2 regions of the Stenotrophomonas sp. 116085_Sma genome follow, and region 2 is predicted to be linked to the other one. Evidence: predicted binding sites of a transcription regulator. Region 2 holds the regulator's gene; the other holds the start of a gene.

Region 1 (14,621 bases), 1.6 Mb from region 2:
CTGATCATCCTCTTCGTGCCGTGGTGATGCAGGCGAAGGCTGTTCGATGTGAACGGCCAAACGCTGCGGCGTGAGGCAGTCAGTGCGGGTTGGGTGAAGTGACGTGCGCATCAACCGGTACTCACCTGCGAACCACGCCGAGGTGTCCACAGTGTTCCCACAGGCAGCGTCGTGATGCTGCTTTTCTCCCCCGCACATCGATCACACAGGAGCAACGCCATGAGCACCCAGTCCACCATCGAACATCGCCTCAACGACCTGATCGAGATCGCTCGTGACGGCAAGTCGTTCTATGAAGAAGCGGCCACCAAGGTGAAGGATGCCGAGCTGTCGGCCTTGTTCACCCGCATCGCCGGCGTCAAGGGCCGCATCGTCGCGGCACTGAGTGGTTCGGTGGCCGCCAGCGGTGGCAAGCCGGCCGAACATGGCACCATGGTCGGTTCGATGCAGCAGTTCTACGGCAAGGTGCGCGCCGCGTTTGGTGATACCAACTATGGCTACGTGGCCGAACTGGAAGAGTCCGAAGACCGCCTGCTGGGCGCGTTCAAGGATGTGCTGCAGGACAACGATCTGCCGCCGGCGGTACGTCAGGAAGTGACCCAGCTGATGCCGGATGTGCAGGAGTGCCACAACGTCATGCGGGCACGCAAGCATGCGATGAAGGCCGCTTGATCGATCAGGGCGGAACCTGAAAAAAAAGGGGCGGCCGCAAGGCCGCCCCAAACCGTCAAGAGAACACGCGTCTAGAAGCGAACCGACCAGCGCATGTTGGCGCTGTGGTCGCGGCTTTCACTGCCGTACTGGCCGCTGTAACCCAGCTCCAGCTGCTGGCGCGGGGTCAGCCACGCCGACAACCCCAGCTCGGCCACCACGGCGCTGTCGGCAATCGGCGCGCCTTCGACCGCGAACGCGGTGCTGTTGTTGGCGAAGGCAAGGTTGCCCAGCTGGCTGCGGTCGCCCGAGGCGCGGCGATAGCCCACGCCACCACGCAGGTGCAGCCAGCTGTCCTTCTGGAACGATGCCTTCAGGCCCTTGTCGAAGCGCAGGCCAGCGGTGGCGATCGTGGTGCTGGTGTCGTCCACCTTGCCGTGCAGGGCGGCTGCACCACCGCGCTCGTTGATCTGCTTCAGGTCCACCTCCACGCGGGCGACCTGCAGGTAAGGTTCCAGCCCGGCCTCCGGGTCACCAAAGCGGTAGCCGGCTTCGATGAAGGCCTGGCGGGTATGCGCGTTGTAGCGTGCGCTCAGGCTGTCGCTGAACCCTGCGAAGTCGACATCGCGGGTGCTCTTCACCTTGTGCTTGCTCCAGGCGACGCCGCCACGCAGGCCGAAGCCGCCCCAGTTGTGACTGGCATATGCACCGAAGTGGGTGTTGTCGATCTTCGACTTGGCACGACGGGCCTGCTGCTTGACGTCGGTGCGGCCGGTGCCAGCCAGCACGCCGACCTGCCAGCCGGAGAACTCGCGGTCGATACCGACCAGCAGGCCGTTGCTGTTGGCTTCGGTGCGGGCGGTGTTGCTGTTGCCGTCCAGCTTGCTGTTGCCGCCCAGAGCCTGCACCCAGGCGCCGGTGGCGTCGCCCGCATCGGCGCCCGGCGCGACTGCCCCTGCACCGCGCGACAGCGCAGCATCGCGTACGTAGCGGCTGCCTTCCACCAGTGCGAGCGGCGTAGCTGCGTGCAGTTCGCCGCTGAGGCCGTCGAGCACGCCGCCAACCTGCTGCGGGAACAGCTGGGTCAGCGGCTTGGGCAGGCCCTGGCTGATTGCCAGAAGATCGGCGGCCGTCGCTACCGCGCGCTGGTTCGGCGTGGTGGCTGCACTGGCCAGCGTGGCGCCACGCGCCACGTCGATGCGGGTGCCATTGGTACCGTAGGCGAGGCTGAACTTCAGGAACGGCGAGAACGCGCTGAAGTCGGTTTTCGCGAACTGGCCGTTGATGCCACCGTCGGCGCGGATGAAGTTGAACTGCTCGCCGAGATAGTAGATGCCCGGTTCCGGCAACGCGACCAGGGTGCCGCCGAGGGTGGCGGTACCGGTCACATGCAACTTGTCGCTGCGCCCGCCAGGCGCGAGTTCGGCGGCGTAGACGCCGGTCGGGCCCTGCACGTAGTTGCCGTTGACGGTCAGCGTGCCGATCGAATTGCCGGGGGCGATGGTGCCGTCCACCCGGGTGCTGCCCAACGTGCCGATACCCTTCAGCAGGCCGTTGCTGCCGACCGTGGTGGTGCCGCCGGTCTGCATGCCGTTGAAGGACACCACGCCGCCGTTGACGGTCAGGTTGCCGTCCTTCAGCACGCCGCCGGCGCTGACTGTGCTGACGCCACCCGTGGTGATGAGTGCGGTGGCGACCAGGCTGCCGTTGAGCAGGAATTGCCCGGCCTGCACCTCGACCGCGGAGGTGAGGGTGTTGGTGCCGTTCAGCTCCAGCGTACCCTCGCGCAGCAACGTGCCGTTGAAGCTGTTGTTGCCGCTCAGGCGCAGCCAACCGATACCGGATTTGGTCAGCCTGCCGGGGCCGCCGATGTCATTGGTCCAGTCGTCCCAGGCATCGCCTTCCCACACCTTCAGGCCACCGGCCTTCTGGTTCATCACCACGCTGGTATCCACGCGCAGCGAGCCATAGCCCTCGATGGCCCTGCGCAGGTCAACCATGCCCCAGCCATAGATCGGGTCGACGCCTGCGGCACCCAGATCGCGCGCGGTGGTCAGCAGGACGTCGCGCACCTGGGCGTTGTCCAGGTAGGGGAAGCGCTCGATCAACAGGCCGAGTGCACCGGTGATATGGGGGGCGGCCATGGAAGTACCGGTCTTCTGGCCGTAGTCGTACGTGGGATTCTGGCTGTCGATGAGAAGACGGACGTAGTCTGCGGTCTTCTCCAGACGTCCCCGGATGTCACCGGAAACGATGGTGCTCAGGATTGCCGTGCCGGGCGCGGAAATGCACCAGTTGGCTGCAGCGCCGCAGATGCTCGAGCCTGCGTTGATCACGTAGTCGGTTTCGCCATTGGCTGCATTGGGCTGGCGAACGTTGGCGACGGCCAGCCAGTAGGGCTCGATCTCCGGCTTCCAGCGCGGCAACGCCGCGGTGATGCCGGCAACGGCGCCGCTGCCATTGCCGGCCGACCAGACCTGGATCAACTGCGAAGCAGGGGCGTTCGCACTGTCCTTGTAGATGCTTCCGTATACGTCGTAGCCGGCGCCGATGCGTGCGTACTGGGCATCCAGCGCGGCAACGGTCATGTTCCGGGTGGAGATGCCCCAGCTGTGATTGATGGCACGCACGCCCTGTGCCTGCAGCTGTGCGTACATGTCCAGCGTGGCTGCGTCGTCGGGGTCCGTCCGTTCCACGGCTTCAGGCAGGTAGCCTCCGCTCGCCTGGCGCCTCCACTCGTAGTAAGTGTCACCAAATACACGGGCGGTCGTCAGATCGGCACCGAAGGCGACGCCGTGCACCCCCGTGCCATTGCGATTGGCGCCAATGGTTCCGAGGACATGCGTGCCGTGATCGGCATAGCGGAAACCCCATTCACGGCCTGCGGCAATGATGTTGGCCTGCAGGGAAGCAGGCACGCCCGCGCCGAGCGTGTAGTAGTTGATACCCGGTTGATCCCCCTGTGTCTGGCTGCACGCGCCGGTACCGCCGACGGTTCCTGGTGACGCACAGTTCGGGCCGATGGTGATGCTGGAAGTGTTGCGGCCGGCGAATTCGGGGTGAGCCAGTGCCGAGCCGGTGTCGAACAGCGCCAGGCGCACGCCCTTGCCGGTCAGGCCGCGGGCATACGCGTAGTCGGCGCCCATCGCACCCAGTCCCCAGTCGGCGTTGAACTCATCGCTGCGCCAGCTGGCGGCATCGCCCGGATTGCCGAGCAGGGCGGTGCTGGTTGCCGCTGGCGTGGTGGCCGTCGGTGCTGCAGGCGCGCTGACGGCGGGCTGTGCCCAGGCCGCCTGCAGCTGGCGCTGCTGCTGCCATGCGTCGAGCGCTTCGCTGGCCATGACGGGCGATGCGGCTGCAAGCAACAGAGCGCTGGACACCGCCAGGGCGAGGCGGCTGTGCAGCGGGGAGCGGGAGTGGGACGAACGGCCGTGCAGCGGGTGATTCATCGGGCAACTTCCTTGATGGACGGACAACAAGGCCGTTAACGCCAATCCGTGGCGATGTCCCCCATGAATGTGAAAGAAAAATTGTGAACGGGTTAAGTGTGCGTGACAGAGGGCTTCACTTCGTCTCCCCCTGTCCTCGCTAACGTGGTCCGGCCTGGGCTCACCAGGCTTATCAAGGAGTGATGGCGATGCGTGTTATCAGGAAGGTGATCGCAGTGGCGGTACTCGCGTTGGCGTGTACCGGTTCGGTGGCAGTGGCTGGGCCGGTCGAGCCCTGCGACCAGCCCTGCTGGCGGGCGTATCAGATGTGCCTGGCCAGTGGTGCCGATGCCGGTGAATGCCAGCAGGCGTACAACACCTGCGTGGTCGATCTGTGCATGGGCGTGTGAGTCGCGCCGTTTGAGCCGTACGTGGAGCCCCGTCATCGACGGGGCTCTTCTGTTTCAGCGATCGCCTCGGTTGGCGATGCGGGCGTCTGGCCTGAGCCCGCTTGCGGGCCATGCACGCAGCGGCGAGGATGGGGAATCGCATCGGAGCCGCTGCGCATGGCCGTCAAACGTATTGTCGCCAACATCGCCACGCCTGACCCGGCGCGTGCCGCAGCGTTCTATGGCGGGCTGCTGGGCATGCCGGTGGTGATGGATCATGGGTGGATCGTCACCCATGGCGGGCAGGGCAGTGCGCTGGCGCAGGTGAGCTTTGCCAGCGAAGGGGGTTCCGGTACTGCGGTGCCCGACCTGTCGATCGAAGTGGACGACCTGCAGCAGGTGCTGGAGCGCATGCACGCGGCCGGCATCCCGCTGGAGTATGGCCCGGCCGACGAGCCCTGGGGCGTGCGTCGCTTCTTCGTCCGCGACCCGTTCGGGCGGCTGTTGAACATTCTCGCCCACACCTGAGCGGGGAGCGCTGCTTCAGCGGCGACTGCCGCCGCGCGTCGGAGCTGCCGGAACGCCGACCATGCGCAGGCAATCTACTTCCACGGCGGCAATGAAGGCATTGGCATCCTGTGCCGGTGTGGCGATCAGGTCGTCGGTGGCGCCATGCACGCCGGCATAGATCAACGAGGCGGTGACCTGTGGAGCAGGCAGTTGCCACAGTCCGGCTGCGTTGCCCGTTTCGAGGATGCCCAGCAGTTGCTGCTGGATCGCATTGCGCTCGGCGTTGCCGCGCTGGTGGTGGTGATGGTTGGCGTACACCACGTCATGCAACGCGTGGGTGCGCACGTAGATCTCGACGTTGGCGCGGATCCAGGCGCGGAGGCGCGCTGCGCCATCACCGGCAGGGTGCTGCTGCACGGCCCGCTCGACCTCGCCAATGAACTGCTGCGTGTAGCGCTGCGCCAGCGCCTGCAGGATCTCGGTGCGGGAGGCGAAATAGGTATAGAAGGTGCCCTTGGCCACGTCGGCCGCGGCGACGATGTCGCTGATGGTGGTGGCGTCCACACCCTTCGACAGGAACAACGCCTGCGCGGCGTCCATCAGTTCCTCCCGGCGGGTTTCGGCGGGCTTGGTGCGAGGCCTGGCGACAGCTGGGGTCTGCATGGTGGGCGATATGAGGGTGTGACGGCCGCCATTCTAGCGGCCTCTTCGTATTGACTGACCGTCGGTCATTGACCGACGGTCAGTCAGTCGCTAGGATGCGCGCACATCCTCCCCCGGGATCCACGCATGAAACGCCTCCAACGGCCCGCCCTGGTGATGGCGGCCTACCTCGGTACGTTCCTCGCTTCGCTGGACATCAGCATCGTCAACGTGGCCCTGCCAACCCTGCAGCAGGCGCTACGGACCGACATGGCAGGCCTGCAGTGGGTGATCAACGCCTATGCGATCGCACTGTCGGCGCTGATGCTGTCAGCCGGTCCGTTGGGGGATCGCTATGGTCATCGGCGGATGTGGCTGCTGAGCGTCGCCACCTTCACCCTGGGCTCGCTGCTGTGCGCCTGCGCCAAGGACCTTTCGACCCTGGTCGCCGGCCGCGCGGTGCAGGGCGTGGCAGGCGCGCTGTTGATTCCCAGTGCGATGCCGATCCTGAGTCACGCATTTCCCGATCCAGGCCAGCGTGCGCGCGTTATCGGTGGCTGGTCCGCCTTCAGCGCGTTGGCACTGGTGCTCGGCCCGTTGCTGGGCGGTGCACTGGTGCAGCGCGCCGGTTGGCCCAGCATTTTTCTGATCAACCTGCCCTTGGGGCTGCTGGCGCTTGTGCTTGGCGCCTGGGGCATTGCCGAGCGACGCCACCCGCAGCACGCCGCGCTGGATCCGGCCGGGCAGCTGCTCAGCATCGTCGCGCTGGGCGCGCTGTGCTATGGCCTGATCGCGATCGGCGAGCATGGCCTGCTGTCCCGGGTGACGCTTCTGGCGCTGGGCGCCGCAACTGCCGGGCTGATCCTGTTCGGCATCGTCGAACGGCGGGTAGCACGCCCACTGCTGCCGCTGGACCTGTTTGCCGACCGCCGCTTCGGCATGCTCAACCTGGCCTCTTTCGTACTGGGCTTCACCGCCTATGCGAGCCTGTTCTTCCTGTCGCTGTTCTTCCAGCAGGCACAGGGCCACAGCGCCGCGGCGGCGGGCGCACAGCTGGCTCCTCAGTTCCTGTTGATGGGTGTCGTCTCGCTGCTGTTCGGTCGTCTGGTCGCCCACCTCGGCCTGCACGCCGCGCTGGTGATGGGCTACGCCCTGGCCGGGGGGGCGCTGTGCGTGATGGCCACGTTCGAACCGGCTACGTCGCGCGCTTATGCCGGTGCCGTGCTGATGCTGCTTGGCATCGGAATGGGGCTGGCAGTGCCAGCGACCGGCATGGCAATCATGAACAACGCACCGGCCGAACGCGCGGGTATTGCCTCAGCCACGATGAACGCGCTGCGCCAGGCAGGCATGAGCCTGGGCATCGCGTTGCTGGGCAGCCTGATGGGCCAGCGTGCCGTACAGCAGTTCACCGCTTCCGCGCAGGCCGCAGGTCAGCAGCGGCTTGTTGCGCAGGCGCGTGAACTGATCCTGCACCCCGGCTCGATGCACACCACGCCGCAGGTGCTGGCCTGGTACCGCAGTGCGATGGCCAGCGGGTTCGGTTGGGCGATGGCGGCTGCGGGTGCGCTGGCCCTGCTTGTGGCGCTTGGGCTGTATCGGCAGCGTGCCCCGGCCTGATCGTGCGGGGTTCACCGCTGCTGGGGGTGTGGATCCTCTGCACCGTGCTCGATCTGCTGCTGTTGCTGGCGTGCATTGGCGTGGCGTGCGTGCCCGCCTTCGCGTCCGATTGCGGCCATGTGCTGCCGGTCGCGGCTGATCGCTTCGCCGCCCTTGCGGCCTGCAGCACGCGCTTCGTCGGGGCTGAACTCGTGCGCGTTGCCGGAGGCGTGCGCCGCGCGCCCGCCCTTGGCGGCGATCGCGCGCTGTTTGTCCTGGTCCATCGAGGCGAAGCCCCGGTTGGAGCGGTGATTCTGGTCGGTCATGGGACTCTCCTGCTGCAGGGTCGGCGCCGTCGTCAACGGCAGCGCCCATGCTTGGCCATCATGTGCTAAGTCCAGGTCGCCATCCTCGCCATGGCCTTCACGCCACGTGCGCACGCGGTTGATGGCGTGGCCTTACCGGCGAACGCAGCGGGAGATGCCGTCGGCGAAGAGGTGAGGCACCGGCGCAGTGTCAGCGCCGGCGGGCGTCGCGCAGGCGTTGCGCGAATGGCCGCTGCTCCAGAACCTGCAGTGCCTCGCGCAGCACCTGCTCCAATGACTGGCCGAGATCCGCATCGAGGCTGCGTGCGGCGCGTGCGGTGGCCTGCCATTGCGCCTGCAGCGCCGGCAGTGCCTGCAGTGCGTGCGGGCTCAGCTGCAGGATGCGCTCACGGCTGTCTTCGCCGATGACGGCGTGCAGCCAGCCATCGCGCACCATCGCAGCTACCGTCTGGCTGAGCGCCGAATGGCTGAGCCCGCAGGCCAGCGCCAGGTCCTTGATGCGGCAGGGGCCCTGCGCCATCAGCGTGCGCAGCACCGGGGTGTACCGCGGCCGGTAGTCCAGTTGCAGGTCGCGATAGGCCTGCTCGACCGCCGGGTCGAGCTGATCGAGCAGGGCGCGCAACAGGGTGCCCAGGCTGGCATGTTGGAGATCCATGGCCGTAATGATATATAAGTGCTTATATATCATCAACGCGGGGGCGGTCATGGCGGTTTCGTGGATGCTGGGCGCGCTGCTGGCGGCGTCCTGCCCGGCCCAGGACACAGTGCTGCAGGCGGCGGCTACGGCAATAGAGGCGCACTACCTGGACGTGGCCGAAGGCGCGCGCATCGCCGATGCACTGCGTGACTGGTCGAGGCAGCAGCGCTATGTGGACAGCTGCACGGACCCCAAGGGCTTCAGTGCGCGCCTGAACCAGGATCTGGACGTGTTCGACGGCCACTTCCATGTCGAGCGGGTGGATGCCAGCGCCGGCCAGGACGACTGGCTGATGGCCTGGCGTGCGGATGCACGCAGCAATGGTGCGGGCGTGCGCGAGGTGCGGGTGCTGGAAGGCAACATCGGTTACCTGCGGCTGAGCACCTTCTATCCGCTCGATCTGGCACGGCCCAGGCTGGTGGCAGCGTTCACCCTGCTGGCCGATACCCAGGGCCTGGTGCTGGATCTGCGCCAGAACGGGGGCGGAGATGATGGCAGCGCGGACCTGCTGGTGCGTACCCTCTTGGAGTCGGGTGTCACCGCGGTGCAGGTGCTGGAGCAACGTGGCCGGCGTACTCCGGTACCACTGCCGCCAGCAAGCCTTCCGCTGTACCTGAAGCCGCTGGTGATACTGGTCGACCGCCGCACGGGCTCGGCGGCCGAGTTCGTGGCGTATTCGCTGCAGGCCCAGGGACGTGCGCGCATCGTCGGCGGTCGCAGTGGTGGCGCCGCACATATGTTCGATGATCCTGTGCTGCTGCCCGATGGCTATCAGATCAGCATTCCGGACCGGCAACCGATCAATCTGCGCACGGGCGGCAACTGGGAACGGACCGGTGTCGTGCCTGACGTTGCAGGCGGTGACGACCCGCTGTTCATCGCGCGTCAACTGCTGGCGCCGCCGAAGTCGTCAAGATGAACGCACAGTTGTACGTTCGCGCTATCGCAGATGCGTTGTCGCATGCCTAGAATCGAGGCATCCCGGTAGTTCCCGGGCGCTTCGAGTGAATGGACTCAATGAAGATTCTGTTGACCGGCAGTTCCGGGCGGATCGGGCGCGCGATCTTCGGTGCGTTGGCGGCTGCCCATGAAGTGGTGGGCCTGGATCGCAGCCCGTTTGCCACCACGCGCATCATTGCCGATGTCACCGATCATCAAGCCGTCGTGCGCGCGGTGCAGGGTGTCGACGCGGTCATCCATACCGCGGCCCTGCATGCCCCGCACGTTGGCCTGGTACCGGATGCGGTGTTCCAGCAGATCAACGTGGACGCCACTGCGCACCTGCTGCAGGCGGCGCGAGAGGCAGGTGCACGGCGGTTCGTGCTGACCAGTACCACTGCGCTGTACGGCCACGCAGTGGTGGCAGGAGGATGCCGCTGGATCGATGAGGATACCGAGCCGTTGCCGCGAACGATCTACCACCGCAGCAAGCTGCAGGCCGAGGCCCTGGCTGAAGCTGCGGCCGCACCGGACTTCGGCGTGCGCGTGCTGCGGATGGGGCGCTGCTTCCCGGAACCGCCGGAACGGATGGCGATGTTCCGGTTGCATCGTGGGATCGACGCCCGTGACGTGGCCAGTGCCCATGCCGCGCTGCTGCTGGACGAGGGGCCAGCCTTCGCCCGCTACATCGCCTGCGCGGCAACCCCGTTCCGGCGCGAGGATTGCCTGGAACTTGCCACCCAGCCGCGCAACGTACTGGCCCGGCGCGTGCCGCAGCTGCTGGCCGAGTTCGAGCGCCGCGGCTGGCCGTTGCCGCTGAGCGTTGACCGCGTCTACGACAGCGCCCGCATCCGCAGGGAGCTGGGGTGGCAGCCGCGTTTCGGGCCGGACGCCGTGCTGCAGCAGTACGCCGCAGGCAGCATCGAGGTGTTGCCACGCGCGGAGTGGATCAAGGATCGGGTGGCCGAATAGGGGACGCCGGGGCGGGTTCCTGTCCCGTCCCTGAGTGCATTCAGGAATGTGTAGGGCGGTCGCCTCAACCTCGTTGGCAGGCGGCCGCTAACCCGGTGCGCTTCCAGCGCCGGGCGGGTCCCGGCGGCCGGTGGCCTGCGCGACGGATCGCGCACCTGCGCGGTGCCCTCGCGGTGCCGGTCGTCCTGAACTGCCTTGCGGACCCCTCCATGCCTTCTTCCCGTTCCGCCGCTGCCCGCCGTCCGGGCAGCATCGCCCACAAGCTGATGCTGGGCACCGCTACCATCGCGCTGCTGTGCTTCGGCCTGACGGCGTTCCTGATCTATCGCCAGGCCAGCGCCAGCCTGATCGATGCCTCGCGCCAGACCATGACCAGCGAGGCCAATGCCGAAGCGCGCCAGGTCGCCGCCGACCTGGGCACGGCGTTCGCCAGCAACGATGCGATGGTTGAAGCCGTGCTGGCCCAGCGTGCGCGGGGTGACGTGCCTGATCGCGCCAGCCTGGCGGCCGTGCTCGGTGAGCAGCTGCGTACCCATCCGGAATGGCTGGGCAAGAGCACCATGTGGGAGGCCGATGCCTTCGATGGCAAGGATGCCGAGTTCGCCAATACCGAGATGCACGATGCCAGCGGCCGCTACATGAGCTACTGGGCCTGGCATGACGGCAAGCCGCAGCAGTCGACCATGACCGACTACACCGAAGCCGCCGACGGTTCGGCCGACTGGTACGTGGTGCCCAGCCGCGACAAGCTGCCCAAGGTCAGCGAGCCCTACGCCTACGACATCGCCGGCCAGCAGGTGCTGATGAGCACGTTGAGCACGCCGATCGTGGAAAACGGCAGGTTCCTCGGTGTGTTCACCGTGGACTTCTCGCTGGCGGCGCTGCAGAAGCATCTGGCGACGCTGACGCCGATGGGCGCCGGCCGCGTCGAACTGCTTTCGCCCAAGGGCGTAGTGCTGGCATCGGCCAATGCGGCCGAGATCGGCAAGCCGCGCAGCGACGCATTGACCCGCAGCATGCTGGCCGACATTGCCGCCGACCGCAGGTTTGAAGCCTTCACCCCGGACGCGGCCGGCAACGTACGCGTGTACGTGCCGCTGCGCGTGGGCGACGCCCCGCAGCGCTTCGCGCTGGGCGTGGTGATGCCGCATGCGGTGATCGTTGCCGAGGCCCGTCAGCTGCTGTGGCTGACGCTGCTGGTTGGCGTGGTGGCCGCGCTGACCCTCAGCGCCGGTGTCTACGTGCTGCTGCGCCGCCTGGCGATACGCCCGCTGGCCGAAGCCGTGCGCGTGGCGGGCGACGTGGCCGCCGGCAAGCTGGACAGCACGCTGCCGGCACGCAGCAACGATGAAGTGGGCCGCTTGCTGGAGGCGATGCAGGGCATGCGTGGCCAGCTGCAGGCGGTGATGGCCGCGCAGGCGGAAATGGCGCGCCGCCACGATGCCGGCGAGCTCAGCTACCGCATGGACGCCTCGGCGTTCCCGGGCGAGTACGGCCGCATGGTGGCCGACAGCAACCAGCTGGTGGCCTCCAGCAATGCGGTCACCCAGCGCCTGGTCGAGGTGATGCAGCGCTACGCCGTAGGTGACCTCAGCGTGGACATGGAAGCACTGCCGGGCGAGAAGGCGGTGTTCACCGCCGCCATGGCCACCACCAAGCACAACTTGGCCGCGATCAACGAGCAGATCCAGCAGCTGGCTGCCGCGGCGGCGGCCGGCGACTTCGCTGTACGCGGCGACGCCCAGCGTTTCGATCACGATTTCCGCCGCATGGTGGAGACCCTCAACACCATGATGGAGGTGAGCGACCACAACCTGGCCGAGCTGTCGACGCTGCTGCGCGCGATTGCCGCAGGCGACCTGAGCGCGCGCATGCAGGGCGACTTCCACGGTGTGTTCGCGGTGATGCGCGATGATGCCAACAGCACCGTGCAGCAGCTGACCCGGATCGTCGGGCAGATCCAGCAGTCGGCGGCCAGCATCCGCCTGGCGGCGGGTGAGATTGCTGCCGGTAACAGCGACCTGTCGCGCCCCACCGAACAGCAGGCGGCCAACCTGGAAGAAACGGCCGCGTCGATGGAGGAGTTGACCTCCACCGTGCGCCAGAACGCCGACCACGCGCTGCAGGCCAACACCCTGGCCGGCTCCGCAGCGGGCGTTGCCAGCGAAGGTGGCCAGGTGGTCAGCCAGGTGGTGCAGACGATGGAGCAGATCGAAGCGTCGTCGCAGCGCATCGCCGAGATCATCTCGGTGATCGACGGTATCGCGTTCCAGACCAACATCCTGGCGTTGAACGCGGCGGTGGAAGCCGCGCGGGCCGGTGAGCAGGGCCGCGGCTTCGCCGTGGTCGCCAGCGAAGTACGCGCGCTGGCGCAGCGCTCGGCGGGCGCTGCGAAGGAGATCAAGGAGCTGATCGACGCCTCGGTGGCGCAGGTCGGCGCCGGTGCGCAGCTGGTGCACGGCGCCGGCCGCACGATGCAGGAGATCGTCGGCCAGGTCGGGCGGGTCAACGAGATCATGGCCGAGATCTCGGCCGCCTCGCGCGAACAGTCGGCCGGCATCGAGCAGGTCAACCAGACCGTGGTGCAGATGGATGAGACCACCCAGCAGAACGCCGCGCTGGTGGAGGAAGCCAGTGCTGCGGCACGCGCGATGGAAGAGCAGGCCGAGCAGCTGGCGGTGGCGGTCTCGCGCTTCCGCCTGCAGGCCGAGCCGGTGGGCGTGGCACGCCGCGCGGCCTGAGGTCCGCTACGCGCACATGAAAACGCCCGGCCAAGGCCGGGCGTTTTCGTTTCAGCCGGTCACAGGGCACCGGATCCAGGTCCGGTGACGGCCTGGGTTCAGAACATCCCTTCGAAGGGGTTCCAGCTGGCGCGACCCTTCACCTGCTCCAGGTAGTAGCTGTAGTTGGTGCTTGAAGCAACCAGGAAGTTCATGGCGATGAACAGTGGACGCGCGACGACATCCGGCAGGAACAGCGAGACGATGGTCAGCACGATGCCGATGCCGATCACCACCAGTGCCTTGCGCCACATGCCCAGGATGAGCAGGTAGATGAAGCCGAAGAAGAAGGCGAAGAAGTTGATGTTGACCTTCAGGCGGTCGCCGAAGGACAGCGCCTTCCAGGCCTGCTTGAAACCCGGTTCCTTGGGTGCGCCGTGCTGCTGGAAGAAGTTGAAACGGAACTGCCACTTCGGGCTGAAGCGGGAGAGGTCGACTGCGTTCATTGACGTGCACGTCCTTGTGGGAAAACGTTTACATGATACGGGGTGGCCGGTTCGGGAAGCTACCCTGCGGCGTCAAAAATGTGACGCTCAGTGCGCAATGGCCTGCGGCCAGGGCGCGCACCGTCACCCACCCGCCTTGTTTTTAGGATAGGGTGCGCAGTTCCGCTGCCGCACCCGCTGAATCCGTGCGGTGGCGGGATGTCCATGGAGGTTGCATGACCACACCTGCTACACCGGAAAACGCACCGGGACCGGTGCTCCTGCCGACACCTGAAGTGGTGCAGGCACAACAGCTGCTCGCACGCCAGCAACTGGCGGTAGCGATGGACCGTGCACGCACGGCGGCTGCGCAGAGCGCGGCGCCCGCCGCCGCACTGGAAAGCGAGTAATCCGCAACACCGCCGATCGCGCTGGCCCGTCGCCAGCGCGATCGCGGCGGACGCTCCTGCTCAGAACCGCGCGGTCATGCTGAGGAAGTAGCTGCGCCCGGCCACGAAGTAGTCGGTGGAGCCTTCCGCATACAGCTTCTTGTCGGCCAGGTTGCTGACACCGCCACGCAGGGTCAGCACCTCGTTGAGGTTCCAGGCCGCGGTCAGGTCATACAGCGTGTAGGCCTTGAGGAAGGTCGTCGCCGTGCCGGCCTGCTTGCCGGTGTACTGCGCCGACAGGCTGCTGGAAAACACCGTGCCGGGCGTCCAGTCCAGCGACGAATAGCCAGAGAATTCCGGGGTGTCGATCAGGTTGCGGCCGGTGGTCAGGTTCTTGGCTTCCTTCATCCAGGTGGCCGAGGTGCGCCAGCGCCAGTGCTCGCCGAGGCGGAAATTGAGGTTGCCCTCCATGCCGCTGGTGCGCGCGCGCTGCACGTTGCTCATGCGCGTCCACCAGATGCCGTTGAACCTGCCCAGCGGGGCGTACTCGATCTTGTTCCTGAAGTCGGTATGGAAGTAGGTCAGGCCGGCATCGACCAGGTCGTTGTCGAAGCTGATGCCGATCTCGCGGTTGGTACTGGTTTCCGGGTCCAGGTCCGGGTTGCCGGCCATGTAGCAGCCGCCGCGCGTGTAGCCCAGCGGGATCAGCGAGGTGCAGCCACGGCCACCGGACTGGGTGGCGGCGGTGGCGGAGTTCTCGGTCAGGCTGGGCGCGCGGAAGCCCTTGGAAATGCCACCACGGATCGTCCATTGTTCGGCCGGGTGCCAGACCAGGTAGGCGCGCGGGCTGACGTGGCCACCAAACTTCTCATGG
Region 2 (14,621 bases):
AGAAGGTGGCCGGCGCCGAGGCGTTGATCCGCTGGCGGCATCCGGAACATGGCCTGATCCCGCCCGATCGATTCATCCGCCTGGCCGAGCGCAGCGGCGCGATCAACGACATCGGGCGCTGGGCGCTGGACCAGGCCTGCCAGCAGCTGCGGCGATGGCACGATGCCGGTCATGAAGGCTGGTCGATGTCGGTGAACCTGTCGCCGGTGCAGTTCAGCTCGCCGCACCTGCTGCAGGACGTGCGCACGGTGATCGAGCGCCACAACATCGCGCCACGGCACCTGGTGCTGGAAATCACCGAAAGCACGGTGATGCGCGATACCGACACCAGCCTGCGCCTGTTGCAGGCACTGTCGGCACTGGGCGTAGGCATTTCCATCGACGATTTCGGCACCGGCTATTCCAGCCTGCTGTACCTGAAGCGGCTGCCGGCCACCGAGATCAAGATCGACCACGCCTTCGTGCGCGACCTGGAGCACAGCGCCGAGGACGTGGTGATCGTCTCGGCGATCGTGGCGCTGGGCCATGCGCTGGACATGGACATCGTCGCCGAAGGCGTGGAAACCGCCGCCCAGCGCGCCTACCTGGAGCGTCTGGGCTGCGACTACCTGCAGGGCTACCTGCTGGGCCGGCCGGTCGATGCAGCGCGCTTCATGCAGCTGCACGACCTGCCACGGCCGCGGGTGGAACTGGCGCAGAGCCCGCCGCCGCAACACCCGCCCGGATAACGCCTCGCGGCGCGGCCGCCCGCCATCACGGAACGACTCCTTCGACACCCTCCTGTAGAGCCGAGCCTGCGCTCGGCTGCGCTTCGCGCTTGAGCCAACCGCAGCCGAGCATGGGCTCGGCCCTACAAATGCCCCGCGCCTCCTGTAGAGCCGAGCCTGCGCTCGGCTCCCGTATGATGGGCCGCGCGACCGTCATGCAAGGAAGAGCCCGTGGCACTCCGCACCACCCTGGCAGGTCTGCTGCTGGCCCTGAGCTGCGCCCGCGCATTGGCCAGCGATCTGTCATGGTCGCTGCCCGCGGATGCATCTCCCGCGCAGACCGACGCAGCCCTGCGAACACTGGGCACCGAGCTGCTGAAGTCTGCCTCCCTGACCGACGCACAGCGCAGCCACGCGCTGCTTGCGCTGGACCGGACCAGCGAAGCGCGGCGATCGATCCAGCAGGCACGCGCATCGCTTGCAAGCGACGGTGATACCGCGGCGGTGCAGCGCTGGGTGCCGATGCTGCTGCTCGCCACCGCCGGCGAGCAGGACGCAGCGGGGTATGCGCGTGCCTTCCACAGCACCTTCGCTGCCCTCGACGACGTTGCCGCGGTGCAGGCCGATGCCGCGCTCTCGGTCGAGCCAGCCCCGGTGCGCGCGCAGCTGGAGCAGGCCATCGCCGCGCAGGCGGGGGCCGCGACCGTCACCGAGGCCGTCGCCCTGGAACTGCTGCGCCTGCGGGCGGTACTGCGTGCACAGACCCTTGCCGCCGCACTGGCCCCTGCGCTGGTCGCCGCGGAAGAGCAGCGTCGCTTCGTCATCGACGATGCCCTGCGCATCCCCGCCGGCGATGGCGTCGTGCTGTCGGCGCAGCTGGCACGGCCACGCGCCGCCAGGGCTCCGCTGCCTGCAGCAATGCTGTTCACCATCTACACCGATCCACCCAAGAACCGGCAGAAGATGCTGCTGGCCGCCGCACATGGCTACGCCGGCATCGTGGTCGATGCCCGTGGCAAGGGTCGGGGCATCGGCACCATCGCTCCCTATGAGCATGACGGCGGGGACGCCAACGCAGCCATCGACTGGATCAGCCACCAGCCGTGGAACGATGGCCGGGTGGCCATGTATGGCGGCAGCTATGAGGGCTTCACTGCCTGGGCGGCGGCGCGCCATCACCATCCCGCACTGAAGACCATCGTGCCCTACGTTGCCGCCATCCCCGGCCAGGGCCTGCCGATGGAAAACAACGTGTTCCTGAGTGCCAACTACGGTTGGGCGTTCTATGTGGCCAATGGCCCGATGCTGGACAACGACACCTACAACCAGAACGAGCGCTGGTCGCAGCTGCCGCGCCGCTGGTATGCCTCCGGCCGCCCCTACCGGCAGATCGACCAGGTCGATGGCACGCCGAACCCCTGGCTGCAGCGCTGGCTCGACCACCCGGCGTACGACGCTTACTGGCAGTCAATGGTTCCCTATGGCGACCAGTTCGACGACATCCGCATCCCGGTACTGACCATCACCGGCTACTACGACGATGGCCAGATCTCGGCACTGCAGTACTTCAAGGACCACCTGCGGCACCGCCCCGATGCGGACCATGCCCTGCTGATCGGCCCCTACGACCATCGTGGTGCGCAGTCGGCGGTCAAACCGCTGCAGCTGCGTGATTACGCGATCGACCCCGCCGCGCAGTTCGATACCCCGGCAGTCACCTTCCAGTGGCTGGACCATGTGCTGCGCGGCGCGCCGCGTCCTGCGCTGGTGCCCGACCGCGTGAACTACCAGCTGATGGGCGCCAACCGCTGGGGCCATGCGGCAACGCTGGACGCCGCCGCGGGTGCCCACCGCCGCTACCACCTGTCGGCCGCACCCGCTTCGGCCGATGGCTACCACCGCCTGCAGGAACAGCCGCCAGCGCCAGGCCAGCTGGGGCAGACCGTGGACCTGGCCGACCGCAATGAAATGCGGCATGGCTACTACCCGTTCCCGATCATCGCAGCACAGGACGAAAGGGATACGGCGCTGTCCTTTGTCACCGATCCCTTTACAGGCCCGATGGATCTGGTGGGCAGCTTCTCCGGCGACCTGAAGGTCCGGATCAACAAGCGCGACTTCGATTTCACCGTCACCCTGTACGAACTGATGGCCGATGGACGCCGGATGCAGCTGTCCTACTACATGGGCCGGGCCAGCCACGTGCGTGACCCGACCACGCGCCAGCTGCTTCAGCCAGGCCAATGGACCCACCTGCCCTTCGACCGCACGCGCATGGTGGCGCGCCGACTGGCCGCCGGCAGCCGCCTGCTGGTGAAGGTGGATGTACTGAAGGACGCGATGCACCAGGTGAACCACGGTACCGGCCGCGATGTCAGCGACGAGAGCGTGGCCGATGCGGGTGAACCGCTGCGGGTGGACTGGCACAGCGACAGTGTTCTGACGATTCCGCTGCGGGCGGTAACGCCGGATGGATGATTGCGCCGGGCACGGTCCGGCGTTACCCGTGCCGCCGCCCGCCATCACGGAACGGTTCCTGCAACACCCTCCTGTAGAGCCGAGCCTGCGCTCGGCTGCGCTTCGCGCCTGGGCCCAACCTCAGCCGAGCGTGGGCTCGGCTCTACAGTAGATCCACGCCATGCGTGGATGCGCCACCCGCCATGCGTGGAACGGTTCTTGCACGCACCCCGGCATCCCCTGCCGTAGTGCCCCGTGATGTCCGAGAACGAATCCGCCGGCGAAAAGACCGAACAACCGACCGAGAAACGCCTGCGCGACGCCCGTGAACAGGGCAACCTGCCGCGCTCGCGCGAACTCGGCACGGCCGCCGTATTCGGCGCCGGCGTGCTGGCGGTGATGGCGATGAGTGGCTCGATCGGCCGTGGCGCCACGGCCTGGATGAAGCAGGCGCTGAGCCCGGAACAGAGCCTGCGGCAGAACCCGAAGGAGCTGTTCGGCCACTTCGGTGACCTGCTGCTGCAGTTCATGCTGGTGATCGCGCCGCTGGTGCTGGTCTGCCTGCTGGCCAGCTTCGTCGCCCCGCTGGTGATGGGAGGCCTGCGCTGGTCGCAGAAGGCGTTGCTGCCCGACATCAACCGCATGAACCCGATGAGCGGGCTCAAGCGCCTGTACGGCCCGGAGGCCATTGCCGAGTTCACCAAATCGTTGCTGCGCGTGGCCTTCGTCGGCGTCGCCGCCGGGCTGGTGGTCTGGACCGGCTTTGACACCCTGCGCGGGCTGATCCACCACCCGCTGGAGACGGCCATCACCGACGGGCTCGGCTTCACCCTGCGCCTGCTGCTGGCCACCGCCGGCGCCATGCTGGTGCTGGCCGCCATCGATGCGCCGTACCAGCGCTGGAACTGGATGCGCAAGCTGAAGATGACCCGTGAAGAGCTGCGCCGGGAAATGAAGGAAAGCGAAGGCAGCCCAGAGGTGAAGGGCCGCATCCGCCAGCTGCAGCAGCAGATGGCCAACCGCCGGATGATGGAAGCGGTGCCCACCGCCGACGTGGTGGTGGTCAACCCCACCCACTACGCGGTGGCCCTGAAGTACGAAGGCGGGGCCATGAACGCCCCCACCGTGGTCGCGCTGGGCGTGGACGAGACCGCCCTGCGCATCCGTGAGGTGGCCGACGGCAACAAGGTCGCGATCGTCTCCGCCCCGCCTTTGGCACGCGCCTTGTATCGGGAAGGCCAACTCGGAAAGGAAATCCCCGTGAGACTGTATTCGGCCGTCGCCCAGGTCCTGTCCTACGTCTACCAGCTGCGCGCCTGGCGCACTGGCCCGATGCCGGACGCCCCGCACATCCAGGTGGATGAATTCGGCAAGGGAGGCCGCCCGTGAGCGCCCAGCCCTCCGCCGGATTCAATACCCGCCGCGCCCTGGAAATGATCCGCCAGGGTCTTGGCGCACCGCTGATCGTGCTGGCCCTGCTGGCCATGGTCGTGGTGCCGCTGGCCGCGCCAGTGCTCGATGCACTGTTCACCTTCAACATCGCCATCTCGCTGATGGTGCTGCTGGCGGTGGTCTACGTGAAGCGCCCGCTGGACTTCACGATCTTCCCGATCGTGCTGCTGATCACCACCATGCTGAGGCTGGCGCTGAACGTGGCGTCCACCCGCGTGATCATGCTCAACGGCCAGAACGGCCACGACGCCGCGGGCAAGGTCATCGCCGCCTTCGGCGAATTCGTGATCGGCGGCAACTACGCGGTCGGCATCGTGGTCTTCGCGATCCTCACCATCATCAACTTCGTGGTCATCACCAAGGGCGCAGGCCGCGTCTCCGAAGTGACCGCGCGCTTCATCCTGGACGCGATGCCCGGCAAGCAGATGGCGATCGACGCCGACCTCAACGCCGGTTTGCTGACGCGTGAAGAAGCCAAGCTGCGTCGCGAGGAAGTCCGCGAGGAAGCCGACTTCTACGGCGCGATGGACGGTGCCAGCAAGTTCATCCGCGGCGACGCCATCGCCGGCATCCTGATTCTGTTCATCAACATGCTCGGCGGCCTGGCCGTGGGCGTGCTGCAGCATGGCATGCCGTTCGGCGAAGCCGCTGCCACCTACACCCTGCTCTCCATCGGTGACGGCCTGGTGGCGCAGCTGCCGGCCCTGCTGGTGTCCAGCGCGGTGGCGATGCTGGTCACCCGCGCCTCGCGTTCGCAGGACATGGCCCAGGCCATGACCGGCCAGGTGTTCGGCCAGTACCGTGCGCTGGCGATCACTGCCGGCATCATCGGCGTGGTCGGCCTGGTGCCGGGCATGCCCAATGTCGCTTTCCTGACGCTGTCCGCGATCCTCGGCTTCATCGCGTGGAAGGTCTATCGCAAGGGCAAGGCTGCCACCACCGATCCGGGAGCTGCAGGCAACGACGCCGCTGCGCTCAACGCATTGGGCCGCCCGTCCGCGCCGGCACCGACCGCCGAACTGAGCTGGGACGAGCTGCGCCCGGTCGATCCGCTGGGCCTGGAGGTCGGCTACCGGCTGATCCCGCTGGTGGACAGCAACCAGGGCGGCGAATTGATGGCGCGCATCAAGGGTGTGCGCCGCAAGTTGACCCAGGACGTCGGCTTCCTGATTCCGTCGGTGCATATCCGCGACAATCTGGAGCTGCCGGCCAATGGTTACCGCGTGCTGGTGCACGGCGTGCCGGTGGCCACCGCCGAGATCCACCCGGACCGCGAACTGGCGCTGGACCCCGGCAGTGCACTCGGCGCGCTGGAAGGTATCGCCGGCAAGGACCCCGCGTTCGGCCTGGATGCCACCTGGATCCAGCCGCACCAGCGTGCCCAGGCCGAAACGCTGGGCTACACCGTGGTCGACCCGGCCACCGTGGTCGCTACCCACCTGTCGCACCTGATCCGCGAGCACGCGCCGGAACTGCTCGGCCACGAGGAAGTGCAGCACCTGCTGGCCAACCTGGCCAAGAGCGCGCCCAAGCTCGTCGAAGATCTGACGCCGAAGGCGCTGCCGCTGTCGGCGGTGGTGCGCGTGCTGCAGAACCTGCTGGTCGAGCGCATTCCGATCCGCCAGCTGCGCAAGATCGCCGAGGCACTGGTCGAACACGCGCCCAGCAGCCAGGACCCGGCGGTGCTGACCGCTGCCGTGCGCACCGCGCTGGGCCGCTTCATCGTGCAGGAGATCGCCGGAATGTCGGCGGAGCTGCCGGTGTTCACCCTCAACCCGCAATTGGAACGTGTCTTGCAGGAGTCCACGCAGGGCAACGGCGCCGCGCTGGAACCCGGACTCGCTGAGCGACTGCACCAGAGCCTGGCCGAATGTGTCAGCAAGCAGGAAGCCCGCAACGAGCCCGCGGTCGTGCTGGTACCTGGCCCGGTGCGCGCCGCGCTGGCCCGCCTGGTCCGCCACAGCGTTCCGTCGCTGTCGGTCCTGGCCTACAGCGAGGTGCCGGAGGACAAGCGCCTGAAGCTGGTCGGAACGATCAGCTGACGCCGCCCTCCGATGCGCCAGAAAACAGACACCACTTTCGAACCAACGCAACAGACAGATACCAAGGGGAACCCGCACCGTGCAGACCACCGACCACCCGAGTTCCCCGACCGCCACCCCGCCGTCTTCGTCCCGTGACCACAGCATGAAAATCAAACGATTCGTCGCCGCCGACATGCGCTCGGCCATGAACCTGGTGCGCAAGGAACATGGTCCTGACGCCGTGATCCTGTCCAACCGCCGGATCGAGGAAGGCATCGAGATCGTCGCCGCGGCCAACTACGACGAGAGCGCCGTGCAGCGCGCACTGGAAGCCTCGCGTCGTGACGTCGCCCCGCCGCCGGCACCGAAGCCGCGCACCGCCGCCGACGCGGTGATCGCCGCGGTGACCCGCCGCCGCAGCGCTACCCCGGCGCCGGAGCCGGTGGCCGCCACCACCTCGGCCGTGGCCGCCCTCGCCCGCGCCGCGGTCGGTGCCACCGGCCGCACCCTGGACAGCGCCGACGAGATCGTGCCGACCCGCGGCAGCACCGGCTTCGCCGCGACCCTGGCCCGCGCTGCCGTCAACGAACCGGCGCTGCCCGAACAGATCTTCGCCCCGTTCGCCGAGGCCATCGTTGCACCGGCACCGGCCGTCAGCGCGCCAGCCAACCGTGCCCGCTTCCAGATCGACCCGCCGCACGACATGCATCACGAAAGCGTGCCCCCCGCCGTGCAGCCGCCGCCGCTGCCGGGCGCGGCCGTCGCCGAACCGCAGCCGGCCATCGCCGCCAGCGAACCGGCGTTGGCCGATGCCAGCGCCGAAACCGCGCCGGAGCCCACCCTCGCCCCGGCCCCGGTGCTGACCGTGGTTGCCCAGGACGACGCCGAGATCCGCCAGCTGCGCCAGGAAGTGGCCGGCATGCGCCAGGTGATCGAGCGCGAGATGAACCGCTTCACCGACGAGCGCCTGCGCGGCTGCCCGGTGCGCGCCACCGCGCTGGACCTTATGGACGAGTACGGATTCGACGCCGGGCTGGCCCGCGACGTGGCCATGCAGATCCCGCTGGAGACCGAAGCCCACCGTGGACGCGGCCTGATGCTGGGGCTGATCTCGCGCAAGCTGCCGATCGCCCCGGTCGACCCGCTGGAAGAAGGCGGCGTGATCGCGCTGGTCGGCCCGACCGGCGCCGGCAAGACCACCACCATCGCCAAGCTGGCCTCGCGCTTCGCCGAGAAGCACGCCCCGCGTGACGTCGCCCTGGTGACCACCGACACCACCCGCATCGGCGCCCGCGAGCAGCTGTACGGCTACGGCCGCCAGCTCGGCATCGCGGTGCACGAGGCCAACAGCGGCACCGACCTGGACCAGCTGCTGGAACGCCTGAAGGACTACAAGCTGGTGCTGATCGACACCGCCGGGCTGGGCCCGCGCGACCGCGCACTGGCCGCCCAGCTGCAGTGGCTGCGCGCCGCCCGCCAGGTCCGCACCCTGCTGGTGCTGCCGGCCAACACCAGCTTCGGCGACATGGACGAGGTGGTCCGCCGCTTCGGCGCCGCCAACCTGCAAGGCCTGGTGCTGAGCAAGCTGGACGAGACCGGCCGCTTCGGCAACGCCCTGTCGGTGGCCGTGGACCATGCCCTGCCGATCACCTGGGTGACCGATGGCCAGGACGTTCCGGACGACCTGCACCGGGCCAGTGCAGCCAATCTTGTACTTCGCCTTGAAGATTTGCGCCGAGCGGCCGATATGCCCTGCAACCCGGAGTTGAACCATGCCGTCGCGTGAGTACGCCAAGCTGACCAAGACCTTCCCGCTGTCGGCCACCCGCAGCGAGCCGCTCGGCCCTGTGCGCACCCTTGCCGTCACTGGCGGCAAGGGCGGCGTGGGCAAGACCAATGTCTCGGCCAACCTGGCCGTGGCACTGGCCGGCATGGGCAAGCGCACGCTGCTGCTGGACGCCGACCTTGGCCTGGCCAACATCGACGTGATCCTGGGGCTGAACCCCACCTTCACGCTGGCCGACCTGGTCGCCGGCCGCTGCTCGCTGGACGATGTGATCGTCGAAGGCCCGAACGGCGTGCTGGTGGTCCCGGCCGCGTCCGGCCGCCGGCACATGGCCGAGCTGGCCCCGGCCGAGCACGTCGGCCTGGTCAACGTGTTCTCCGAACTGGAACGCGAACTGGACATCATGGTGGTCGACACCGCCGCCGGCATCACCGACGGCGTGCTGACCTTCTGCCAGGCCGCACAGGACACCGTGGTGGTGGTCTGCGATGAACCCGCGTCGATCACCGACGCCTACGCGCTGATCAAGGTGCTGTCGCGCGAACGCGGCGTGGACCGCATCCAGGTGGTGGCCAACATGGTGCGCGACCCCAACGAGGGCCGCGTGCTGTACGAGAAGCTGACCCGCGTCTGCGAGAAGTTCCTCGCCGATGTCTCGCTGAACTACCTGGGCTGCGTGCCGCAGGATGACTGGCTGCGCCTGTCGGTGCAGCGCCAGCAGCCGGTGGTGAAAGCCTATCCGTCCAGCCCGGCAGCACTGGCGATCACCGAGATCGCGCGTCGCACCGCACGCTGGCAGGCGCCAACCGAACCGCGTGGCGGCGTCGAGTTCTTCCTCGAGCGCATTCTCAAGCAGCGCGGGGTGGCCGCATGAAAGGTGCAGCCCAGTACCGGGAGGTCCAGCGCTCGGCGGCCAACGAGGTCATCGCCCAGCACTCGGACCTGGTGCGGCGCATAGCCCACCACCTGGCCGCGCGGCTGCCGGCCAGCGTTGAAGTGGACGACCTGATCCAGGCCGGCATGATGGGCCTGATCGAAGCCTCGCGCAGCTACGACGCCGACCAGGGCGCCTCGTTCGAGACCTATGCCTCGATCCGCATCCGCGGTTCGATGATCGACGAGATCCGCCGTGGCGACTGGGTGCCGCGCTCGGTGCACCGCCGTGCCCGCGATGCCGCCGCCACCATCCGCCGCCTGGAACAGAGCAGCGGCCGCGCCGCCAGCGCCACCGAAGTGGCCGCCGCGATGGAGATGCCGCTGCCCGAATACCTGCGGTTGATGGAAGACGCCGCACGCGGCCAGGTACTGAGCCTGGAATCGCGCATCGAGGACCAGGGCGAGCTGGACACCGTCGCCCAGGGCGGCCCGACCCCGCAGCAGGTGCTGGAGCGCGGCGAATTCGGCCGCGAGCTGGGCAAGGCCATCGGCCACCTGCCCGAGCGCGAACAGCTGGTGCTCTCGCTCTATTACGAGCAGGAACTGAACCTGAAGGAGATCGGCGCGGTGCTCGGCGTGAGCGAGTCGCGGGTCTGCCAGATCCACGGCCAGGCGGTGCTGCGCCTGCGTGGCCGGCTCAAGATTTTCGAGGCGGCGGACGCCGGCCTGGAAGAATGAACATGCCCGAGGCGGCTGCCCCCGGCCGCCCGGAATGAACAACAAAGGAACTCTGCTTTGAACAAGAACATGCGCATCCTGATCGTCGACGACTTCTCGACCATGCGTCGAATCGTCAAGAACCTGCTGGGCGATCTGGGCTTCACCAACACCGCCGAAGCCGAGGACGGGCATGCCGCGCTGTCGCTGCTGCAGAGCCAGCCGTTCGATTTCGTGGTCACCGACTGGAACATGCCGGTGATGACCGGCATCGAGCTGCTGAAGGCGATCCGCGCCGATGCCAAGCTGAAGACCCTGCCGGTGCTGATGGTCACCGCCGAGGCCAAGCGCGAGCAGATCATCGAAGCCGCCCAGAACGGCGTGAACGGCTACATCATCAAGCCGTTCACCGCGCAGACGCTGGAAGAGAAGCTCGGCAAGATCTTCGAACGCCTGGCGGCCAGCGCCTGATGGATACCACGGTCGACAAGAACGCCCTCGCCCTGCGCCTGCAGGAAGCCCTGGACGCACTGGAGTCCGGTGACGAAGCCGCCTGGCGGCAACGCATCGACGGACTGGTCGCGCTGCGTACGCAGCCGATGATGAGCGGCCTCTCGCGGCTGGCCCGCGAGCTGGGACAGGCACTGGGTGAACTGCCGACCGTGCCCAGCGAGGCCGGCGAGCTGGACGACGCCTGCGCACGCCTTGACCACGTGGTGGCGATGACCGAACAGGCCACGCACCGCACCCTGGACCTGGCCGAGGAATGCCGCAGCCTGACCGAACAGCTGCGCGCCGAAGGCCTGCAGCCGGGCCAGGACGCGCAGCTCGAGCGCATCCGCCACAACCTGACCGAGATCGCCCTGACCCAGAGCTACCAGGACCTGACCGGGCAGATCATCCGTCGCGTGGTCGGCATCGTCCGCCGCGTGCACGAGGGCTTTGGCGCACTCGGCCTGCCGCCGGAACAGCATCGCACCGATCCGGAACTGGCCGGGCCGGCACTGAAGGGACTGGACCGCCACGCGGTCTCGCAGAACGACGCCGACGACCTGTTGTCGGATCTGGGGCTGTAAGCATGAGCGCGGTATCCGACGACATCACTGCCGATTTCATCATCGAGGCCCAGGAAATCCTGGATCGCCTGGGCGAACAGCTGGTGTCGCTGGAGCAGGCACCGCAGGACACCGAGCAACTCAACGCGGTGTTCCGCGGCTACCACACGCTCAAGGGCGGCGCCGGCTTCCTTGGCGTCACCGCAATGGTCGAGCTGTGCCACGCCGCTGAAGAAGCACTTGGCATCGCGCGTGCCGGGCAGGCGGTACTGCAGGCCCACCACTTCGACGCCGCCCAGCAATCGCTGGACTACCTGCAGTCGATGCTGGACGCCGTGTCCTCCGGTACGGAGCCGGGCTATGCGCCGCCGGACCTGATCGCGCAGTTCGACATGAACGGTGGCACTGCCGCACCGGTCGCTGCGGCCGCGCCTGCGGCAGGTGGCAGCGATCTGATCACCGACGACGAATTCGAGGCCCTGCTCGACCAGCTGCACGGCGGCAACGCGCCGACCGCAGTCGCGCCGGCGAAGAAGGCCGACGACGGCCTGATCAGCGAAGACGAGTTCGAAGCCCTGCTGGACCAGCTGCACGGTGGCGCTGCGCCAGGCGCCAAGCCTGCTGCCGCCGTCGCGGCGGCACCCGCCGCAGCACCGCGCCCGGCACCCGCAGCCAAGCCGGCAGCCAAGCCGATGGCCGAGGCCGAGCACACCGTGCGCGTGGACACCAAGCGCCTGGATGCGATCGTCAACCTGATCGGCGAACTGGTGCTGTCACGCAACCGCCTGAAGACCCTGCGTGCACGCCTGCGCGACGAGGAGCTGGACCGCGCCGTATCGACGCTGGACATCGCCACTGCCCGCCTGCAGTCGGCGGTGATGCGTACCCGCATGCAGCCGGTTGGCAAGGTGTTCTCGCGCTTCCCCAAGGTCGCCCGCGACGTCGCCCGCTCGCTGAAGAAGGAAGTGGACCTCGAGCTGGTCGGCGCCGAGACCGAGCTCGACCGCAACCTGGTCGAAGCGCTGGCCGACCCGCTGGTGCACCTGGTCCGCAACGCCATCGACCATGGTGTGGAAATGCCCGAGCTGCGTGAAGCGCAGGGCAAGCCACGGATGGGCCATGTGCGCCTGTCGGCGCAACAGGAAGGCGACTACGTCAGCATCGAGGTGCAGGACGATGGTGCCGGCATCGACCCGGAAAAGCTGCGTGCCAAGGCGCGCGAAAAGGGCCTGATCGATCCGGAAGCCGCCGCTCGCCTGAGCAGCGAGGAATGCCTGCACCTGGTGTTCCTGCCCGGCTTCTCGACCAAGCAGCAGGTCACCGACATTTCCGGCCGTGGCGTCGGCATGGACGTGGTGCAGTCGCGCATCCGCGAACTGAGCGGCCAGATCCAGATCCAGTCGGAACTGGGGCGTGGCAGCCGCTTCCTGATCCGCGTGCCGCTCACCCTGGCGATCCTGCCAACCCTGCTGGTGCAGGCCGGCGAGGACGTCTACGCGCTACCGCTGGCGCGCGTGATGGAAGTGCTGCACGCACCGCGCACGTCGCTGGGCTGGTTCGATGGCCGCGCCGTGCTCGACCGCCGCTCGCACACCCTGCCGCTGGTCGACCTGCGCCAGTGGCTGGATGTGACGCCCGCCGCGTCGACCCTGCTGACCATCGTGGTGCTGCAGGCCGGTGAAGCGCGCTTCGGACTGGTCGTGGACCAGGTGCGCGGGCGCGAGGAAGTGGTCATCAAGCCACTGCCGAAAGCCCTGCGCGGCCTGCGCGGTTATGCCGGTGCAACCTTGATCGGCGATGGTCGCATGGCACTGATCCTGGACGTGGACGGCATCCGCTGAACACCGCCGGGCGTGGCCCGGCGACCCGAAAACTGTGACTACCGTCTGTACGCGTTCTCCCGGTGTCTCAAGTCCCATTCATACAAGCCGATACCGGAACCATGGATAGACTCAGCCTCATTGGACTCTTTCTCGCCCTGGCCTCGCTGGTCGGTGGCAGCATCCTCAAGGGCGCCGGCCTGGCGTCGCTGTGGTCGCCTGCGGCGTTCGTGATCGTCATCGTCGGCACCGTTGCCGCGATCCTGCTGCACACCTCGCCGGCGGTGTTCAAGCATGCGTTCAAGATCGTGCGCTGGGTCGTGCGCCCGCCGCACAGCGATCGTCGCGAACTGATCCAGCAGATCGTCGAGTGGAGCAACATCGCCCGTCGCCAGGGCCTGCTGGGCCTGGAATCGCAGGTGGAAGCGCAGCAGGATCCGTTCCTGCGCAAGGGCCTGCAGTTGCTGGTGGACGGCGTCGAGCCTGAATCGATGCGGCACATGCTGGAAATCGAACTGGGCAGCCAGGAACACCAGGACCAGGCCGGTGCCAAGGTATTCGAGGCGATGGGCATCTACGCGCCCACGCTGGGCATCATCGGCGCCGTGCTCGGCCTGATCGCGGTGATGAAGAACCTGGCCGACCCGAGCAAGCTGGGCCACGGCATCGCTGCCGCGTTCACCGCCACCATCTACGGCATCGCCTCGGCCAACCTGCTGTTCCTGCCGATCGCGGCCAAGCTCAAGAGTGTGATCTCGCACAACACGCGCGACCGCGAAATGGTCATCGAAGGCCTGATCTCGATCGCCCAGGGCGAGAACCCGCGCAACATCGAAACCAACCTCTCCGGCTTCCTGCACTGACATGGCCCGCCGCAAGCACCACGAAGAGCACGCCAACCATGAAGCATGGGCGATCCCCTATGCCGACCTGATGACGCTGCTGCTCGCCTTCTTCGTGGTCATGTACGCGATCTCTTCGGTCAACGAGGGCAAGTACCGGATCATGGCCGACGCGCTCACCGATGCCTTTGGTGGTGCGCCGCGCACGATCAACCCGGTGCAGGTCGGCAACAAGCAGGTGCAGGGCGGCGGCTGGGACAGCCCGTCGGTGATCAAGTCCGGCACCAAGATCGGCCCCTCCGCGCCGGCGCCGTCGCACGACCCGACCCTGCTGCCGTCGATGGCCTCGCAGATGCGCATGCCGGTCTCGGTGCACAACCAGGAACAGATCGCCCGTGCCGAGCGCCAGCTCAACAGCATCGCCGACCGCCTCACCGCCGCGCTGGCGCCGCTGATCGACCGCGGCATGATCAGCGTGCGCCGCACCGAGCTGTGGATCGAAGTGGAGATCAACAGCGACATCCTGTTCCCCACCGGCTCGGCCGCGCTGGACATGCATGCACGGCAGACGCTGGCCAGCCTGGCCGAGGTGCTGCGTGACGTGCCCAACAGCGTGCGCGTGGAAGGCCATACCGACAACGTGCCGATCGCCACCGCCACCTTCCCCTCCAACTGGGAGCTGTCGGCCGGACGCGCGGCCAGCGTCGTGCACCTGTTCGCCGACCAGGGCGTGCAGCCGTCGCGGCTGGCGATGGTCGGCTATGGCCAGTTCCGTCCGCGCGAAGAGAACGACAGCGCACAGGGGCGCAACCGCAACCGCCGGGTGATGGTCATCATCCTGGCCGACACCTCGCATGCGGTGGATCCACTTGGCCAGCGCCTCAA

What was found. The regulator FliA, encoded in region 2, starts transcription of late flagellar genes. The targets are predictions, from matches to a motif close to TAAAGTTTNNCNNNCNNNGGCCGATAA.
Region 1: the regulator FliA is predicted to act here: its motif matches at 10,218-10,244, upstream of ACZK0Z_RS19780 (methyl-accepting chemotaxis protein).

The regions. Positions count from the first base shown of each region.
Region 1 covers NZ_CM151057.1:4,275,739-4,290,359, reverse strand. The annotation lists gene ACZK0Z_RS19830 (PA2169 family four-helix-bundle protein) at 220-672, shown strand; gene ACZK0Z_RS19825 (autotransporter domain-containing protein) at 744-4,100, opposite strand; gene ACZK0Z_RS19820 (hypothetical protein) at 4,289-4,489, shown strand; gene ACZK0Z_RS19815 (VOC family protein) at 4,646-4,996, shown strand; gene ACZK0Z_RS19810 (TetR/AcrR family transcriptional regulator) at 5,012-5,641, opposite strand; gene ACZK0Z_RS19805 (MFS transporter) at 5,768-7,240, shown strand; gene ACZK0Z_RS19800 (KGG domain-containing protein) at 7,252-7,545, opposite strand; gene ACZK0Z_RS19795 (MarR family winged helix-turn-helix transcriptional regulator) at 7,736-8,200, opposite strand; gene ACZK0Z_RS19790 (S41 family peptidase) at 8,250-9,161, shown strand; gene ACZK0Z_RS19785 (NAD-dependent epimerase/dehydratase family protein) at 9,260-10,153, shown strand; gene ACZK0Z_RS19780 (methyl-accepting chemotaxis protein) at 10,363-12,894, shown strand; gene ACZK0Z_RS19775 (DUF2628 domain-containing protein) at 12,993-13,379, opposite strand; gene ACZK0Z_RS19770 (hypothetical protein) at 13,595-13,768, shown strand; gene ACZK0Z_RS19765 (TonB-dependent receptor domain-containing protein) at 13,829-14,621, opposite strand, start outside.
Region 2 covers NZ_CM151057.1:2,653,752-2,668,372, forward strand. The annotation lists gene ACZK0Z_RS12505 (putative bifunctional diguanylate cyclase/phosphodiesterase) at 1-728, shown strand, start outside; gene ACZK0Z_RS12510 (CocE/NonD family hydrolase) at 939-3,185, shown strand; gene flhB (flagellar biosynthesis protein FlhB) at 3,423-4,553, shown strand; gene flhA (flagellar biosynthesis protein FlhA) at 4,598-6,658, shown strand; gene flhF (flagellar biosynthesis GTPase FlhF) at 6,804-8,426, shown strand; gene ACZK0Z_RS12530 (MinD/ParA family ATP-binding protein) at 8,413-9,300, shown strand; gene ACZK0Z_RS12535 (RNA polymerase sigma factor FliA) at 9,297-10,040, shown strand; gene cheY (chemotaxis response regulator CheY) at 10,098-10,490, shown strand; gene ACZK0Z_RS12545 (protein phosphatase CheZ) at 10,490-11,095, shown strand; gene ACZK0Z_RS12550 (chemotaxis protein CheA) at 11,098-12,915, shown strand; gene ACZK0Z_RS12555 (flagellar motor protein) at 13,017-13,757, shown strand; gene motD (flagellar motor protein MotD) at 13,759-14,621, shown strand, end outside.